DNA from 3 places in the Mesorhizobium sp. M6A.T.Cr.TU.016.01.1.1 genome. Region 1 is predicted to be linked to each of the others. Evidence: riboswitches for the same ligand, from Rfam matches in the RefSeq annotation. Region 1 holds a riboswitch; each other region holds the start of a gene.
The links. Region 1 has a riboswitch for cobalamin ahead of EJ075_RS24475 (CbtB domain-containing protein). Riboswitches for the same ligand answer to the same signal wherever they lie in the genome.
Positions count from the first base shown of each region.

Region 2: it holds a riboswitch for cobalamin, as region 1 does, so the genes downstream of both, EJ075_RS31925 (ABC transporter ATP-binding protein) here and EJ075_RS24475 (CbtB domain-containing protein) in region 1, are expected to answer to the same signal.
Region 3: it holds a riboswitch for cobalamin, as region 1 does, so the genes downstream of both, EJ075_RS07930 (aromatic ring-hydroxylating dioxygenase subunit alpha) here and EJ075_RS24475 (CbtB domain-containing protein) in region 1, are expected to answer to the same signal.

Region 1 is NZ_CP034452.1:5,030,765-5,036,453, forward strand. It holds gene EJ075_RS24470 (aromatic ring-hydroxylating dioxygenase subunit alpha) at 1-1,152, opposite strand, end outside; cobalamin riboswitch at 1,293-1,486, shown strand; gene EJ075_RS24475 (CbtB domain-containing protein) at 1,523-1,702, shown strand; gene EJ075_RS24480 (CbtA family protein) at 1,718-2,497, shown strand; gene cobU (bifunctional adenosylcobinamide kinase/adenosylcobinamide-phosphate guanylyltransferase) at 2,490-3,017, shown strand; gene cobO (cob(I)yrinic acid a,c-diamide adenosyltransferase) at 3,019-3,636, shown strand; gene cbiB (adenosylcobinamide-phosphate synthase CbiB) at 4,003-4,971, opposite strand; gene cobD (threonine-phosphate decarboxylase CobD) at 4,970-5,689, shown strand, end outside.
Region 2 is NZ_CP034452.1:6,584,973-6,590,661, forward strand. It holds gene EJ075_RS31915 (iron ABC transporter permease) at 1-601, opposite strand, end outside; gene EJ075_RS31920 (ABC transporter substrate-binding protein) at 631-1,566, opposite strand; gene EJ075_RS31925 (ABC transporter ATP-binding protein) at 1,596-2,414, opposite strand; cobalamin riboswitch at 2,506-2,710, opposite strand; partial or broken gene EJ075_RS31930 (AraC family transcriptional regulator) at 3,008-3,840, shown strand; gene EJ075_RS31935 (helix-turn-helix domain-containing GNAT family N-acetyltransferase) at 4,083-5,018, opposite strand; gene EJ075_RS31940 (hypothetical protein) at 5,078-5,689, opposite strand, start outside.
Region 3 is NZ_CP034452.1:1,713,207-1,718,895, forward strand. It holds gene ugpC (sn-glycerol-3-phosphate ABC transporter ATP-binding protein UgpC) at 1-142, shown strand, start outside; gene EJ075_RS07915 (DUF680 domain-containing protein) at 338-574, opposite strand; gene EJ075_RS07920 (DUF680 domain-containing protein) at 647-868, opposite strand; gene EJ075_RS07925 (DUF680 domain-containing protein) at 996-1,199, opposite strand; cobalamin riboswitch at 1,709-1,911, shown strand; gene EJ075_RS07930 (aromatic ring-hydroxylating dioxygenase subunit alpha) at 2,125-3,372, shown strand; gene EJ075_RS07935 (hybrid-cluster NAD(P)-dependent oxidoreductase) at 3,397-4,497, shown strand; gene EJ075_RS07940 (FAD-binding oxidoreductase) at 4,570-5,316, opposite strand; gene EJ075_RS07945 (molybdopterin-dependent oxidoreductase) at 5,313-5,689, opposite strand, start outside.

The DNA of each region.
Region 1 (5,689 bases):
TTCGCGCACCCAGTTGTGGAAGCGGTGCAATTCATATTCCTCGGGCATCAGAACGCCCGCCTCGTGGCGCATCGAGCGCAGGCCCTTCTGGTTGACCTCGCAGATATCCGCGTCTTCCTCCAGCACCTGCCTGCCGAAGGCGACGATGTTGTCGATATCAGCCGTTGGATCGGCGAGCGCTTCGGGCGAAAAAAGCCATTCGGCGGTCAGTTCGGTCTGCTCCGGGCCGAGCGGCACCAGCCGCACGGTGCGGACATAATCGACATGGCCGACGATGAACATCGACGGCAAATTGGTGGCATAGGTCTGCCCGGCGGTACGCTCGGCGGACGTCAGCTCGGGAAAGACCGGGCCGTGGACGCGCCCGTCGCGCGACCAGGTTTCGGCTCCGGCCCGCAGGCCACCGGAAAACTCCGGCGCGTCATTGTCGGCGCAACGGGCCCATTCCGGGTCGTCGTGCCGCCCCATCAGGCCGCGGCCATAGATCGGCACCAGCCGAGACAGGTCCTTGTGAACGCCCGGGCAATGCAGGCACTCGTTGAAGTTCTCCCAGAAAATCTTCCAGTTGCAGTCCATCACCTTGCGCAGCACATGGCCCGACACCAGCGTCTCCAGCGGCCAGTTGGCGAGATTGCCGGATGCGGGATCGAAGGATGTTTCGGCCGAACCGGCGGCGTCTTCCCTGAGATTGACGAAGACGAAACCGCGCCACACCGACAGTGCGACCCGATAGAGCGGATGATCGGCCTTGTCGAAGCCTTCAGGTAGCGATTTCGACGGCACGCGCACGAGATCGCCACGCAGCGAATAGGACCAGGCGTGATAGGGACAGGTGATGAGCCGCGCCTTCAGCCGTCCTTCGCTCGCCTGGCAGAGCTGCGAGCCGCGATGCCGGCAGGTGTTATGGAAGGCGCGCAGCTCGCCGGTCTCGTCGCGCAGCACGACGATCTCCTGCGTGCCGACACGGAACGTCCTGAACGCCAGCGGCTGGGCAAGGTCGGCCTCGCGGCAGACGAGCAGCCAGCTTCGATACCAGATGGCGTCGAGATCGCGCTGATGGGCGTCGATGTCCCAGTACGCCGACGACGGCAGCGTCGGTTCAAGTCGCGTCAAACCGTTATAGGGATCGTGCTCGCTCGGGCTGGGTTGCATGACCGCCTTCCTGTGATGCTCCAGCCGACACCCGGCCGCGAAAATTGTCAATCACGGCGCCGGCTGGCTGGCCTGCCAAGACGGCGCATTCGCGCTGGTAGCTGGCGGAATTTGGTTTGCCGGGCGTTACGATTCTGCCTATAGTCGCAGCCGTCGTCGGTTCCTTTGGAACCAAGAGGGAATGCGGTGAGGGCAAAATTTGCCCAATGCCGTGGCTGCCCCCGCAACTGTGTGCGGTAGTCCTCTCCATATGCCACTGAAGAGTTTCTTCGGGAAGGTGGGGAAGGGCGCTGATCCGCGAGCCAGGAGACCTGCCGGCGACAGGAGAACTGACTTCTATGCCCTCGGGTGGAGGGCGAAAGGACAAGACATGAATACCGCTTCCGTCTCGCTCGGCGCTTCCGTCTCCTCGCAGTCGCGCTTCTTGCAGCTGGCGCTTGCTGCATTTCTCGGCATTTTCGTCATGGGCTTTGTCGGCTTCTCGCATATCGATGCGGTCCACAATGCTGCTCACGACTATCGCCATTCGATGGCGTTTCCCTGCCACTGACGAGGGGCTGACATCATGACATTGTTTCGCAACGTCGTGTTCATCGCGGCGATCGCAGGGCTTGTGGCCGGCGTCGTCCTCGCCTGCATGCAGGCCTATGCCACCGTGCCGCTCATCCTGAAGGCGGAAGTCTACGAGCAGGCCGGCGGCGGCCACGCGCATGACCATGCCGCGGCGCCGATAGCACCTGCCGAAAACGCAATGAGCACGACTGCTATGAGCAGCGCCGCACCGGCTGAAGCTGCCGCTCCGGAAGACGAAGGCTGGGCGCCGGCCGATGGCTTCGAGCGTTTCGTCTTCAATATCGCTGCCAATGTCGTTACCGGCATCGGCTTTGCTCTGATCCTGGTCGCCGCTTCGGAGTTTGCCGGCGGCATCGGCAATTGGCGTCAGGGCCTGTTCTGGGGGCTCGCTGGCTTTGCCGTGTTCACGCTGGCTCCGAACCTTGGCCTGCCGCCCGAACTGCCGGCGATGCCGGCCGCCGATCTCGCCCAGCGCCAGATCTGGTGGATGGCGACAGTGGTGGCGACAGCGGCCGGTCTCGGCCTGCTTGCCTTCCGCAAGTCGCTGCCGCTGGCGCTGCTTGCCGTGGCGTTGATCGTGGCGCCGCATATCGTCGGCGCGCCGCAGCCCGACAATTTCGAGTCGCCGATCCCGGAAGGTCTGCATCACCAGTTCGTGGTGGCGGTGACGCTGACCAATCTGGTGTTCTGGCTGGTGCTCGGCGCCGTCGTCGGCGTGGTGCGTGGCCGCTTGACCGGCACGGCGACGAGCCTGCGCGACAGCTTTGCCTGATCGCGTTGCTTCCGGCGGGACGCTGACGCTGGTCATCGGCGGTGCGCGCTCCGGCAAGAGCGCGCATGCCGAAAGATTGGTGACGGCCTGTCCGGCGCCGTGGACATACATCGCCACGGCGCAAGCCTATGACGACGAGATGCGCGAGCGCATCGCGCTGCACCGATCGCGGCGCGGCGAGGGCTGGACGACCATCGATGCGCCGCTCGATCTCGTCGGCGCGATCGAGGCCCTGCCTGACGGCCGGCCTGTCCTGATCGACTGCCTGACGCTGTGGCTGACCAACCATATGCTGGCCGAACATGACATTGAGGCTGAATGCCGGGGGCTGGCCGATGTGTTGTCGCGACCGCGCGGGCCATGGCTCGTGGTCTCCAACGAGGTCGGCCAGGGCATCGTGCCGGACAATGCGCTCGCCCGTCGGTTTCGCGATGCCGCCGGCCGGCTCAACCAGCAGGTCGCGACGATAGCCGATACGGTGCTGATGATGGTGGCGGGACTGCCGCTGAAGGTGAAATGACATGGCTGATACTATCGAACCCAAGGACGAAGAACGCCACCGCGCCAAGATGGCCAAGCGCAAGGCGGTGCAGGACGCCGAGGTCGCGGCAAAGACGGTCGAGAAGGGGCTGCTGATCGTCAACACCGGCCCCGGCAAGGGCAAGACCACCGCTGCCTTCGGGCTGGCGCTGAGGATGCTCGGCTACGGCAAGCGCGTCGGCGTCGTCCAGTTCATCAAGGGCAAATGGCACACCGGCGAGAAGGACGCCTTTGCCGTTTTCGGCGATCGGGTCGTTTGGCACACGATGGGCGAGGGTTTTACCTGGGAGACTCAGGATCTGAAGCGCGACATCGCTGCCGCCGAAGCTGCCTGGGCCAAGGTGCTCGAGCTGATGGCCGATCCGTCGATCAGCCTTCTGGTGCTCGACGAGCTGAACATCGCGCTGCGCTACGACTATCTCGATCTGGACAAGGTGGTGGCGGCGCTGAAAGGGCGCCGCGAGGGTCTGCACGTCGTCGTCACCGGCCGCAACGCCAAGCCGGCGCTGGTCGAGGCGGCCGATCTGGTCACCGAGATGGGCGTGACCAAGCATCACTTTTCCGCCGGCGTGAAGGCGCAGCAAGGCATAGAGTTCTGAGGGGTTTTGCCCGCGCCTCTTCTTCCTTCTCCCCTTGTGGGAGAAGGTGGATTGGCGCGCAGCGCCAAGACGGTTGAGGGGTGCTGGCCGGAGCGCTGTTGGTGCCAAGCTGGAACACCCCTCATCCGGCCGCTTCGCGGCCACCTTCTCCCACAAGGGGAGAAGGGAAAGCCGCACGAAGCGGCTCGCCCCGGAATGGTAAGAGTGAGGGGCAGCGCAAACCTGAAGCGATTGGCCACTTCGTGGCCCGAAATCGATTGCTTTGTGACGGCAGTTATGCTAGGAATTTATTCATGGTGCTGATTTGCGCCAGCGACCCGCCCCCGAGGCGGGTTTTGTTTTAGCCGATCTCGACCGGATTAAACGTCACGCAGCGATGACGAGCACCGACAGCAAGCCGAACAGCGCGATCAGCAGAAGGTCGGCCGTCCGGTAGAGTTTCAGCGCCCGCCTGATGTCGATGCTTTCCGCATCGCGGCGGCCGCCTTCGCCCATGAATGCATCATCGACCATGACGCCGTCATAGGAACGCGGGCCGGCGAGTTCCAGGCCGAGCGCGCCGGCCATCGCCGCCTCAGGCCAGCCGGCATTGGGCGAGCGGTGCTTTTTCGCATCGCGCTGCAGGGTGCGCCAGGCATTGCCGGCATCGGCGCCTTTGACGAAGAAAGAGGCAGCCACGATGAGCAGCGCGGTCAGCCGTGACGCCGGCAGGTTGATCAGATCGTCGAAGCGCGCCGCCGCCCGGCCGAAGGCCTCGTGGCGCGGCGTGCGGTGGCCGATCACCGAATCGGCGGTGTTGGCGGCCTTGTAAGCGACGCCGCCGGCCAGGCCGCCGACGCCGATCCAGAAGACGGGCGCGACGACGCCGTCGGAAAAATTCTCGGCCAGGCTTTCGATCGCCGCGCGGCAGACGCCGGCTCTGTCGAGCTTTTCCGGATCGCGGCCGACGATCCGCGAGACGGCAACACGGCCGATGTCGAGCCCGCCATTGTCCAACCCGTCGGCCACCGCCTCGACATGCTCGGCCAGGCTCTTCTGCGACAGCAGCGACGTCGCCAGAATTGCCGTGAGGACCAGTCCGGCGGGAATGCCCGAAAGCATGGTTTCCACTGCGAAGGCGATGGCGGCCGGCACCAGCACGATGATCAGCAGCGCATGAACACCGCGCCGGCGACGCAGGGCGTCGGAATCAGTATCGCGGTTGAGCCTGGTATCGAGAAAGGATATCAGCCTGCCGAACCAGGTGACGGGATGGCCGATGGCGCCGAACAGCCAGGCCGGGTAGCCGACAGCGAATTCAACAACCAGTGACAGGAAAGCGATCAGGATCGACATGAAGTCTCTTGATGGAGTGGCGACAGTGGTGGATCACGGCGGAAGCCTTGGCCGGGCGAGGGCGCTTTTCCCGCACGCGCCACAACCCTTCGTCGACCTCTCGACCGGTATCAATCCGCACTCCTATCCGTTTTTCGAGTTGCCCGCCACCGCCCTGTCGCGGTTGCCGGAAGCCGCGCGGGTCAATGATCTGGCTGATGTCGCGGCAAGCGCCTATGGCGCGCCATCGGCAGCGAATGTGATGTCGGCGCCGGGCACCCAGATCCTGTTGCCGCGCGTCGCCTCGCTGGTGCGCCCCGGCAAGGCGCTGGTGCTCGGGCCGACCTACGCCGAACATCAGCGGGCGGCGGCGATCGCCGGCCATGCTGTGATGGAGGTCGATGATTTCGAAGCCCTGGCAGGAGCCGACCTTGCCATCGTCGTTAACCCCAACAATCCAGACGGGCGCATCATCGAACGCAAGAAGCTGCTTGCGCTTGCGGGAAAATTGCGCGCCAGAGGCGGGTTGCTGGTCGTCGACGAGGCGTTCATGGATGTCGGTCCGCTGGGCGAAAGCCTGACCGGCGATGTCGAGCAAGGCGGCATCGTCGTATTGCGATCCTTCGGCAAGTTCTTTGGCCTCGCCGGGCTGCGGCTTGGCTTTGCACTGGCCGACACGCTGGCGGTCGAGCGGCTGGAGGCGCAGTTCGGGCCATGGGCGGTCGCCGGACCGGCGCTC
Region 2 (5,689 bases), 1.6 Mb from region 1:
TGCCTGCGCCCAGAGCAGCCAGTCCGACATTGTCCCACCGCGCCAGCCCGAGCCCGCCCATCGTCCAGAACAGCACCGAGTGGGCGGCGCGCTGGTCACCGGCAAAGACGAGATAGTTGGTCAAGGCGGTGAACATGAACGATACGGCAAGCCCGGCCAATATCAGCCGTTCGGGGCCTTGCCCCCTCACCCGCGAAACCAGCAACAGCACGATGCCGGCGGCCAAAATGCCGCCGGTGAAGGCAGCGACCGGCAACGTCCAGATGCCGAAATGGTCGCCAAAAATGGTGATAACGGAAACCGCGCCGGCCGCGGCACCGGACGACAGGCCGAACAGGAACGGATCGGCGAGGTCGTTGCGCGTTACCGTCTGCAGCAGCGCGCCGATGACGCCCAGCCCGGCGCCGACACAGATGGCCATGATCGTGCGCGGCAGCCTGAGATCGACAACGATTTTGCCGACCGGACCGGGCACGATGTCTCCGTCCAGTCCGGCCGCATGTCCGAGCGCGGCAACCACGTCGCTCAACGCTATGACCGTCGATCCATAGGCGATCGACAGCAGTGCAAGAGTGGCAATCGCCACTGCTCCTGCTATCATTGCCAATTCGAACGCCCTGCGGCGCAAGCTCAGAAAGCTTCCGGGTGCATCGCCCTGGCGATCTTGCCGATCGCCTCGATGTTGGCTGGCCCGGGCGTCAGCTCGGCATAGCGCAGCGCGACGAAGCGCTCATTCCTGACCGCGTCGGTTTCCTTCATCGCCGGATGAACTTTGAGGAAATCGAGCAGTTTCCTGTAGCCGCCACCGTCCTGGTAATCGAGCAGGATCAGGAACTGCGGATTGCGGGAGGCGACCGTTTCCCAATCCGTATTGCCCCAGCTCGTCTGCATGTCGGCCATGATGTTGTCGCCGCCGGCAGCGGCGATCATGGCGCTGGGGATCGCGAACTTGCCTGATGTGAAGGGTTTGTCTTCGCCGGAGTCGTAAAGAAATACGCGCGTTCCCTTGTGGTCGCCAACCTTCGCCGTGATATCGGCGAGTTGCGCTTTCCAGTCCGAAACAAGTTTTTTCGCCTCGGCTTCCTTGTCGAAAATCCTGCCCAGCTTTTCGATGTCGTCGTAGAGCAGGTCCATCGAGGCGGCGGGGCGGTTGTTGTCGAGATGGACGCAGCTTTCCGTCAGCACCAGCGTCTTGATGCCGTGCGGCGCCAGCGTATCGGGCGTCACCTCGCCGCCCGGCTTCATGCCGTAATACCAGCCGGCGAAGAAGAAATCGGGCTCGACCGCGACGAGGTTTTCAAGTGTCGGATATTTCGGCGCGAGTTCCGGGATCGAGCCCTGCTCGGCCTTGAATTCCGGACCGACCTTGTACCATCCGGTGATGCCGGTCAGGCCGAGGATCGACGGTTGCAGCCCCAGCGCGAAGGCCATCTCGGCCATGTTCATATCCTGGATGATGGCGCGCTTCGGCGCGGCGTCGAACGTCAGCGGCGTGCCGCAGCTGTCTACAGTTACCGGGAAAGCAAAGGCGGTCACCGGGAAAGCGAAGGCGGTCTGGGCAAACAGGAGGGAGGCGAAAGACAATGCGAGGCGTTTCACGAATATTGCTCCTTGGTCAAATCGGAATGTGAAGAGGCACGGTTCGGAACGTCGAATACCGTGAGTTCGCGGTCTTCGGTGGGATGGCGCAGCCGAAGCACGTCGACGCCGAAAATCTGGCGGATCAACTGCTTGGTCAGCGCCTCGCGCGGACCGGCAAACGCCTGCAGGCGGGCCTCGTTCATCACCGCGACCCTGGTGGCAAATGGCGTGACCAGCGACAGATCATGAAGCACCGCCACGACGGTCATGCCAAACTGCGACACGAGTTCGAGAAGCTCGCTGCGGGCGCGCGGATCGAGATGATTGGTCGGTTCATCGAGGAACAGGATTTTTGGCTCCTGGGCAACGGCGCGTGCCAGCTGGGCGCGTTGCCGCTCGCCACCCGATAGCGAGCCGATCGTGCGGCCGAGCAGCGGCAGCAGGCCGGTTCTGCGAAGCGCTTCGACGGCGATGTCGCGTTGCTCGCTCCTCCGTCGCAAGCCGGCATGCGGGACGCGGCCAAGCTCGACGTAGTCGATCACGGCAAGCCGCGGATCAGGCTGATCGGTCTGGCCGACGACAGCCATGTGCAGCGCCCGCTCGGCGGCCGAAAACGTCTCCAGCCGGCGTCCGGAAAATCTCACATCTCCCGCGCTTGGCCGCAGGGTGCCACATAGCATGCGCAACAGCGTCGTCTTGCCGGCGCCGTTGGGACCGATGATTGCGAGGCGATCGCCCGCCGCCACCGAAAGGCTGACCGCGCTGACCAGGCATTGGCCATTCGCCGTCGCGCTCAGCTCACGCGCTTCAAGAAGAGGCTGGGAGGCGTCCAACTTACCGTCACTTTCTCAATGGCGACGGAAGGAAGCTGGACGGACCGGCCGACAAGACCGATGTCCACGTCTCCTCCCGGCACACCCCGTCCGGTCAACTCATGCTGATGGCAGGTCTCCTGGCTCGCGGGTCTTTGCGCCATCCTGCCTTCCCAGCCTTGCCGGCCAGTGGCATTTCGGATTTTGCTAACCGCTTACAGTTGCGGGGGCAGCCACGGCCTCGATCCGAAGATCTCACCGTGTTCCCTTTTCACCCCTTGCCTTTCGACTCGGGGACCATCACCCAGGCACCCTAGTTTTCCGCCAATCACAGCGCAATAAATTTCCAGGGTTGAAACAGCCGCTGGAGCGAAGGGTCTTGTCAGAAAGAGCCATACGAATCTCGTTATGTAATAACGTTACCATTTAAAAGACGCCGCTTGCTCCTGTCAAGCTCTTTCGCCCGACGCCTTCGACTTGCCGGCCGCCGTCGCTCGCGATTTGCGCGGTGCGCAATTTCGATCAAACTGCCTCCACCAGGAAGCGGCACCATGACTTTGCCAAATGCGAAGACTGGGCCAAATGCGAAGACTGGGCCAAATGCGAGGAGCCATATGAACCCGACCGAGAAAGCGCTGTGGTTCGTCGAAAGCCACCTGCCGGAATCCGTCTCGCTCGACGATGTCGCCAAGAGCAGCGGCGTGTCGCGCTTTCACGTGACGCGGGCTTTCGGTGCTGCGACCGGCCGTTCGTGATGGGCTACATGCGTTCTCGCCGGCTGACCGAAGCGGCGCGCAAGCTCGCCGCCGGCGCACCCGACATCCTTTCGCTCGCGCTCGACACCGGCTACGCTTCGCATGAGGCCTTCACCCGTGCCTTCCGCGACCAATTCGGCACCACGCCGGAACTGGTGCGCGCGCAAGGCTCGCTCGACAATCTCGCTCTCGTGGAGCCGATCCTGATGGACCAGTCCTTCCTCACCAATCTCGAGCCGCCGCGTTTTGAGACCAGCCGGCCGTTTCTCATCGCCGGTCTCGGCGAACGCTACAGCTGCGAAACCAGCGCCGGCATCCCGATGCAATGGCAGCGGTTCGGCCCGTATATCGGCAATATTCCAGGCGAGATCGGCGACGTCGCCTATGGCGTCTGCGTCAACGGCGACGACACCGGCAATTTCGACTACATCGCCGGCGTCGAGGTGTCCGATTTTTCGGACCTGCCGAGGGAGTTTTCGCGCGTGCGCGTGCCGGCGCAGAAATACGCCGTGTTCGCCCATCGTGACCACATCTCGACCATCCGCCGCACGGTCAACACGATCTGGAACAAATGGCTGCCGGCCTCCGGGCACGAGATCGCCGATGTGCCCGAATTCGACCGCTACGGCCCCGAATTCGATCCACGCAGCGGCAATGGCGGGCTGGAAATCTGGATACCGGTGAAGGGGTGAAGCGCGGCCAGCCAAGGGCAATTGCTTCAGACAAATGATGCTTCCAGCTTGTGTTGGAGATCATTGTCGAGGCGCGCTCCGCCCGGTTTTTGCCTTCTCCCCTTGTGGGAGAAGGTGTCGCCGAAGGCGACGGATGAGGGGTGCTCCAGCCTGGCGCCGATGGCGTTCCGTCCAGCACCCCTCAACCGTCTCGGCGCTGCGCGCCGATCCACCTTCTCCCACAAGGGGAGAAGGGAAAGACGTTACAGCTCCAGGTTCCAGTTCTGGCCGACCAGATCCTTGCCGAAGGCGTGATGACGTTCTTCGTCGGCCAGCTTGAATCCTGATGCCTCGTAGATGCGGCGCGCTGAGGTGAGAATGTCGTTGGTCCACAGCGTCAGCGTCTTGTATCCCTTCGCACGGGCAAAGCCGATGCATTCCTCGACCAGTCGCTTGCCGATGCCGAGACCGCGCGCCGAGGGTTCGACATAAAGCAGGCGCAGCTTCGCCACCGCGTCCGAATTGCGCACGACGAAGACCGAGCCGACGACTTCCCCGTCCCGCTCGGCGATCCAGCTGCGCTCCGATTTCGGATCGAAGGATTTGACGAAGGCACCGAGGATTTCGGCGACCAGCGCCTCATAGGTTTCGTCCCAGCCATACTCCTGCGCGTAGAGCAGGCCCTGGCGATGGACGATCCAGCCGATGTCGCCGACCTGCAAAGGCCGCAGCATGTAGGGAATTTTGGGCTCAGTGCCTTCGCCCAGCAGGCGCTGCACCGTCTGCATCGCCTTGACCAGCCTGTCCTGTTCCGGAGCGGAAAGCCGGTCGAGCAAGGCCGCGACCTGATCGTGCGAACCCTGGTTCAGCGGCGCGAAGGCCGTCCTTCCCGCCGGCGTCAGCGCGATCGACGAGCGCCGCGCATCGGCTTCAGTCGCTGCGCGCTCCACCAGGCCGCGCTCCTCGAACTTTTTCAACAACCGGCTGAGATAGCCAGGGTCGAGACCGAGATCGCGCGCAAGATCGGTGGCGGTCAGCCCATCGCGATGCGCCAGTTCGTAGAGCACCCGAGCCTCGGTCAGCGAGAAGGTGCTTTTCAGCCATCCTTCGTCGAGCAAGCCGATCTGACGGGTGTAGAAGCGGTTGAAGCCTCGCACCGCATCGATCCGCTCCTTGCCGGGTTGATGATGAATCGTCATGGCATCCTCCTGCCCGCACACGATCAATCATTTGCTTGACTTAGTCAAGTATCCAGGCATCAGACTCGCCGGATCAACTCCTCGAAGCCATTTGCCAGATGAGAGGCTCCGGCCGAGAACATCTTCACGAGGTTTTTTGGGCGGCCGGGGGTCTTGTTGGCATCCAGCAGCACCGCCCTGCCCTCATGGATGACGAAATCGAACTTGCCGTAGTCAAAACCGAGTTCGCGTCGCAGCTGGCGCATTTCCTGGGGAACAGGCACGGGCTCGCGGCGGATCGTCTCGGACGCCTTGACCAGGGCGTTCGGCGAGACGTAGCGGGTGCAACGTTCGCTCTCTCCGCAAAACACCCAGAACCGCGCCGCGAAACCATCGGGTTCTTTTTCCGGAATGAACTTGTCCACGACCAGATCGTCGCGCCCGAAGACGCCATCCGGAACATCGCCGAGAGATCCGTAGACCTCATAGGGCTGCAGGACTGGCATGTCCGGAAATGGCGGTGGTTTCCTCGCGCGCTGCGCTCGCCGATTGAGGAACCTCTCCGGAATGCCCTGATTGTTGAGATTGCTTTTGACGATGACCGGGCCTGGCCAGGCGTCTCCCTCGTTCACCAACGCTCCGCTGATCCGTCGTTTGGATATGTCGGCCGTCCCGACATTGAGGCAGAATGG
Region 3 (5,689 bases), 3.3 Mb from region 1:
GCTGGTGACCAAGCTGCCCGGCAATGTCGAGGTCAAGCGGGGTGCGACGCTGCGGTTGAGTGCCGATGCCGGCGACCTGCATATTTTCGATACCGACGGGCGGTCCTTCACGCTTCACGAAGCGGAAGCAAAGGCGGCCTGAGAACGGCAGCAGGACTGCCGAGCAGTTGTTTGGCGAAGCCAAAAACAAGAGCGGCGGGCAAAGCCCGCCGCTCTTGTGCATTCAGGTTGCTGTTAGAGCGACGTGCGTCCAAGTGGACGCACAAAGTACGCTCTAACACTTTGAACCTACGCATCGTGCTTTCCGAAAATCGATTCCGATTTTCGGGCCGATGCGCTAGCGGCCGAACAGGTTCCGGTCGCTGCCCTGCGGGGCGGACTTCTCTACGTCGCCCGACGAATTGAGCAGCTTGTAGATCGGCGAACCGGTGTTGCGTACCGAAGACGTCTGCGTGTTGTCGACGTTGACGGTCGCCTGCTTGTTGATGTCGGTCCCGCCAACATTGTCGTTGTTGGCAAAGGCGCTGCCGGCAGCAAGCAAAAGCGCGGCGGCGGTAAGAACGATCTTCTTCATTTCAGTGCTCCTGGATTTTCGTATCCCATCAGCGCGGCAGGCAAATGCCGCCGCTGCTGTTGGAACTGGCTGTTAGTTGTTGCCGAAGAGGTTACGGTCGCTGCCGTGGACGGGTTTCTCGTCGGCCGGAACCGGATTCTGCGCCGAAGCGGAATTCTGAACCGAAGCCGTGTACGAGCTGTCGGCCGCAGCGGCCGGCTGGTTGGCGCCGTTCGATCCATAGTTGTCGCTACCGGCAAAAGCGCTGCCGGAGATGGCCAGAATGGCGGCGGTGGCAAGAACAATCTTCTTCATTTCCAATACTCCTGAATTTCTAAAGATCCCCAGCGGCGGACCTGCCGCCGCTCTGTCTTCTTGTTTGACCATGATCTTTTCCGAAAACCGGTTTCCACTTTTCGGGACCATGGTCTGGGATCAGCTGTTAATTGTTGCCGAAAAGGTTGCGGTCGGCGCCCTGGACGGCGGGCTTTTCAGCGTGAGCCGGCTTCTGAATGGAAGCCGTGTACGAGCTGTCGACCGCAGCGGCCGGCTGGTTGGCGCCGTTGGACCCATAATGGTCGCTGCCGGCAAAGGCGCTGCCGGTGATGGCCAGAACGGCGACGGCAGTAAGAGCAATCTTTTTCATTTTTGGTACTCCAGTATCTTAGTTTTCCGTCCGGCTAGCGGCGTGTCTTGGAAGGAATTCGCGTCGTTCGGACAGCCCCGATGTGGGAAGGCCATCCCGCAGATTCCAATCACGAAGTTGTTCCGTGTGGACCAAGAATCTACACCTTGAAATTGTACCAGACGCTTCTACGGGCGCTGCTTTATCTTTTATTTTCAAAGGTTTATGCCAAAGTCGCCATTTGACGATTTGACGGATTGGCGGACCTGCGTTCACAGCGTCATGCACGCATTGTCAACAGAAACGAACCGTTCGGTTCGATTTTAGAAGCGGCTAATAGTCACTTTTGGAAACTGTTAACCTTCTTTGCCTCCGCCGCGGGTCGGAATTCGATGTCACGGCGGCCGACAATGGTGGCCGAAAAAATGGGTTTTCAGCCCTGCAATTACCAACCTGCACGTTTCGCGGGCCGTGTCGCGCCGCATGGATACGATGTCGCTTTCATGCCGACAGTCAGCTGGCCGTCATGATTAGATGACGCCATCTCAGGTGCCGCTTGGTGACGACGAAGCGGAGAATTGGGAAGCCGGTCAAATCCCGGCGCTGCCCCCGCAACGGTGGTGGAGTTCAAGTCGCAACGGGAGACCACTGGGCCACAAGCCTGGGAAGGTGTCGCGACTGTCCGCAAGGACACTCCAGAGCCCGGAAACCAGCCCGAGGTGTCTAGACTCGACTGATCGCGGTGGGCGGTCAAGAGGTGGATGATGCATGTCTGGCCTGTCGCCGGCGTGCAAGCGATCCTTCCTCAATCACCACCAGTTCAGTCTTTGGAGCGACATGCGTCCATCTGGACGCATAAAGTACGCTCCAAGACTTTGAATTGCGCATCGTGCTTTCCGAAATCGATTCCGATTTCGGGCCGATGCGACGGCTATGAGGACAGGACATGGATTCGCGCAACGACATGCTGAGGCTCTTGCACGGCCGCAGGCAAGGCTATTCGCTCGAGCAGCCCTTCTACACCGATCCCGATTTCTTCAAGCTCGACATGGAGCTGATCTGGTATCGCGATTGGCTGTTCATCGGCCACGATTGCGAGTTGCCGAAGCCGGGCAGCTACATCACCGCCCAGATCGGCGACTATCCGGTCGTGCTGGTCCGCGACCAGCAAGGCAAGATCAATGCCTTCCACAATTCCTGCCGGCATCGCGGCAGCCGCGTCTGCAACGCCGACAAGGGCACGGCGGCAAAGCTCGTCTGCCCCTATCACCAGTGGACCTACGAGCTGGACGGCCGGCTTTTGTTCGCTCGCCAGATGGCGGATGGCTTCGACAAGAGCCAGTTCGGCCTCAAGCCGGTGGCTTGCGAAAGTGTCGGCGGCTACATTTTCATCTGCCTGGCCAAGGAGCCGGCGGATTTCGCGCCGATGCGCGCCATGATCGAGCCTTACCTCCTGCCGCACCGACTGCGCGAGGCAAAGGTCGCCTTCGAATCGACCATCGTCGAGAAGGGCAACTGGAAGCTCGTCTGGGAAAACAACCGCGAGTGCTACCATTGCGCCGGCAACCATCCGGAACTGTGCAAGACATTCCCGGAAGCACCGACCGTTACCGGCGTGCAGGGCGCCGACAGCGATCCTGAGATGCTGGCGCACTGGGCCAAATGCGAGGCGGCGGGCCTGCCGAGCAAGTTCCGCATCGATCCGGCTGGGCAATATCGCGCCACCCGCGCACCGCTGCTGCGCGACGCCGTCAGCTATACGATGACGGGAAGGCGCGCGGTGAAGAAGAACCTTTCCGACAGCGTTTCGACCGACCGTGTCGGCTCGCTGCTGCTCTACCACTATCCGACGACCTGGAACCACATCCTCGGCGATCATGCCGTCACCTTCCGCGTGTTGCCGATTAGCGCCACGGAAACCGCCGTCACCACCAAATGGCTTGTCCACAAGGACGCGGTCGAAGGCGTCGATTACGACCTCGCCGAACTTACCCATGTATGGACCGAAACCAACGACCAGGACCGCCGCATTGTCGAGGAAAACGCCTTCGGCATCCTGTCGCCGGCCTATGAGCCCGGCCCCTATTCGGAACTGCATGAGGGCGGCGTCATCCAGTTCGTCGAATGGTACGCCTCCTTCATCGGACCGCGCCTTGCCGAGGACGGCCGGCCGGCGTTGCGCAGCGTCGCCTGAGAGAAACGTGAAGAGATGAACGCAATGACGGACCTCGGGCTCTACCGCCATCTCGACGAAATGGCGCCCTGGAACGACCGGCTGCAGGTGCTGGAGGTGATCGGCGTCAGCGACGAGGCGCCTGACGTGAAGACCTTCACCTTCCGCTCCGACAACCAGACCTGGTTCCGCTATAAGCCGGGCCAATTCGTGACGCTGGAACTGCCGACCTCCGACGGCCCGCTGATGCGGACCTATACGCTGTCTTCCTCGCCGTCGCGGCCGTTCTCGATCGCGGTGACGGTGAAGGCGCAAGCCGGCAGTCTCGGCACGCGCTGGATGTTCGACAATCTGAAGCCCGGCGTTCACGTGAGGGCCTATGGTCCGACGGGTGACTTTTCGCTGCACAGCCATCCCGCGGCCAAGTATCTGTTCATTTCGGCCGGCTCCGGCGTGACGCCGATGATGTCGATGCTGCGCTGGCTGAACGACTGCGCGCCATGGACCGATGTCGGCTTCGTCAACTGCGCGCGAAAGCCCGAGGAGATCATCTTCCGCAAGGAGCTCGAACTGCTCGGCAGCCGCATGCCGGGTCTGACGCTTGGCTTCATGATCGAGGAACGGTCCAGCCGCGAGGGTTGGTTCGGCCATATGGGCCGGATCGACGCGATACGGCTGCCGCTGCTGGCGCCAGACTTCCGCGAGCGCGAAATCTTCTGCTGCGGCCCCGACCCGTTTATGCGTGCGGTGCGGCAGATGCTGGAGGCCACCGGCTTCGACATGGGCAACTATCATCAGGAGAGCTTTGCGGCCCCGATGGTGGAGGAAATACCGGCCCCGTTCGGTTCGCCGGCAGAGGGTGGGGTCGAAATACCTGCCGAAGCCGCAACGCCAATCCGCTTTTCGCTTTCGGATGTCGATGCCGACTGCGTTGCCGGCCAGACCGTGCTGCAGACGGCGCGCGCTTCGGGCGTGCGCATCCCGGCGGCCTGCGAGTTCGGCCTGTGCGGAACCTGCAAGGTGAAAAAGGTCTCGGGCACGGTCGAGATGAGCCACAATGGCGGCATCCTCGATCACGAGATCGACGACGGCTTCATCCTTGCCTGCTGTTCGAAGCCGCTGACGGCGATCGAGATCGAGGCATGACCGGCGGCCCTAAAGCGCGTCGCGTTTTGACCGGCCTTATGCGACGCGCTTTAGGTTGTTGCGCGACATGCATTAGACCCCGTAGCGCTCGGTGCGGATGAGGCTTGCCGGAACGCCGGCATCGATCAGCGCCTGGGCGGCGGCCGACACGAAGGCATTCGAGCCGCAGACAAAGGCGAACCTTGGCGGCGCGGGCAGCCGCACCATCGACTGCTCTATCATCGCGGCATCGATCCGCCGTGAATAGTCCGCCGGGCGCCGGGCCGGCTCGCGGGTCAGCGCCAACACCAGATCGAAGCCGTCCCGGCGATCGTGGAAGTCGATCAGCTCGTCGCGAAAGATCACCTCGTCCCAGATCCGTGCGGAAAACACCAGCGTGGCAGGCACCGCCGATTTGCGTGCGGCGCGATGGCGGATCATCGCCATTAGCGGCACCACGCCCGACCCGCCGCCGACCAGCAGAAGCGGGCCGCCGTCACTGTCGGACCAGACAAAGTGTCCGCCGAGCGGGCCGCGCAGCTCGACCTCGTCGCCGACTGCCGCGACCTCGTGGAAGAACGGCGAGACCTCGCCATCATCGAGCCTTTCGATCGCCAGCTCGATCGTCTCGCCGGCTTCCGGCGCCGAGGCAATGGAGTAGGAACGGCGCGCCTGATAGCCATCCGGCGCCGTCAGCCTGACATCGACATGCTGCCCGGCACGATAGGCGAAGGGCCGTGACGGCCGGAGAAAAAAGCTGGTGACGCGCGGCGTGCGCTTTTCGATGCGGGTGATGGTCACCGTCTGCCAGGGCGACTGCGCCGCCGGCCCGTCGTTCATGGATCGCCCGTATAGCGCTGCTCGCGCCACGGGTCGCCATAGATATGATAGCCACGCAGTTCCCAGAAACCCGGCTCGTCGCGCTCGGTGAACTGCAGCCCGTTCAGCCATTTGGCCGACTTCCAGAAATAGAGATGCGGAACCAGCAGCCGCGCCGGGCCGCCATGGTCCGGCGTGATCGGCTTGCCTTCGTAAAGCAGTGCCACCATCGCCTTGCCGGCGGTGAGGTCCTTCGTCGGCACATTGGTGGTGTAGCCGTCGAAGGACAGCGCCAGCGTGAAGCCGGTCGGCGGCTCGATGCCGGCATCCGCCAGAATATCGTCGACCAGCACGCCTTGCCACGCCGTGTCGAACTTGGTCCATGCGGTGACGC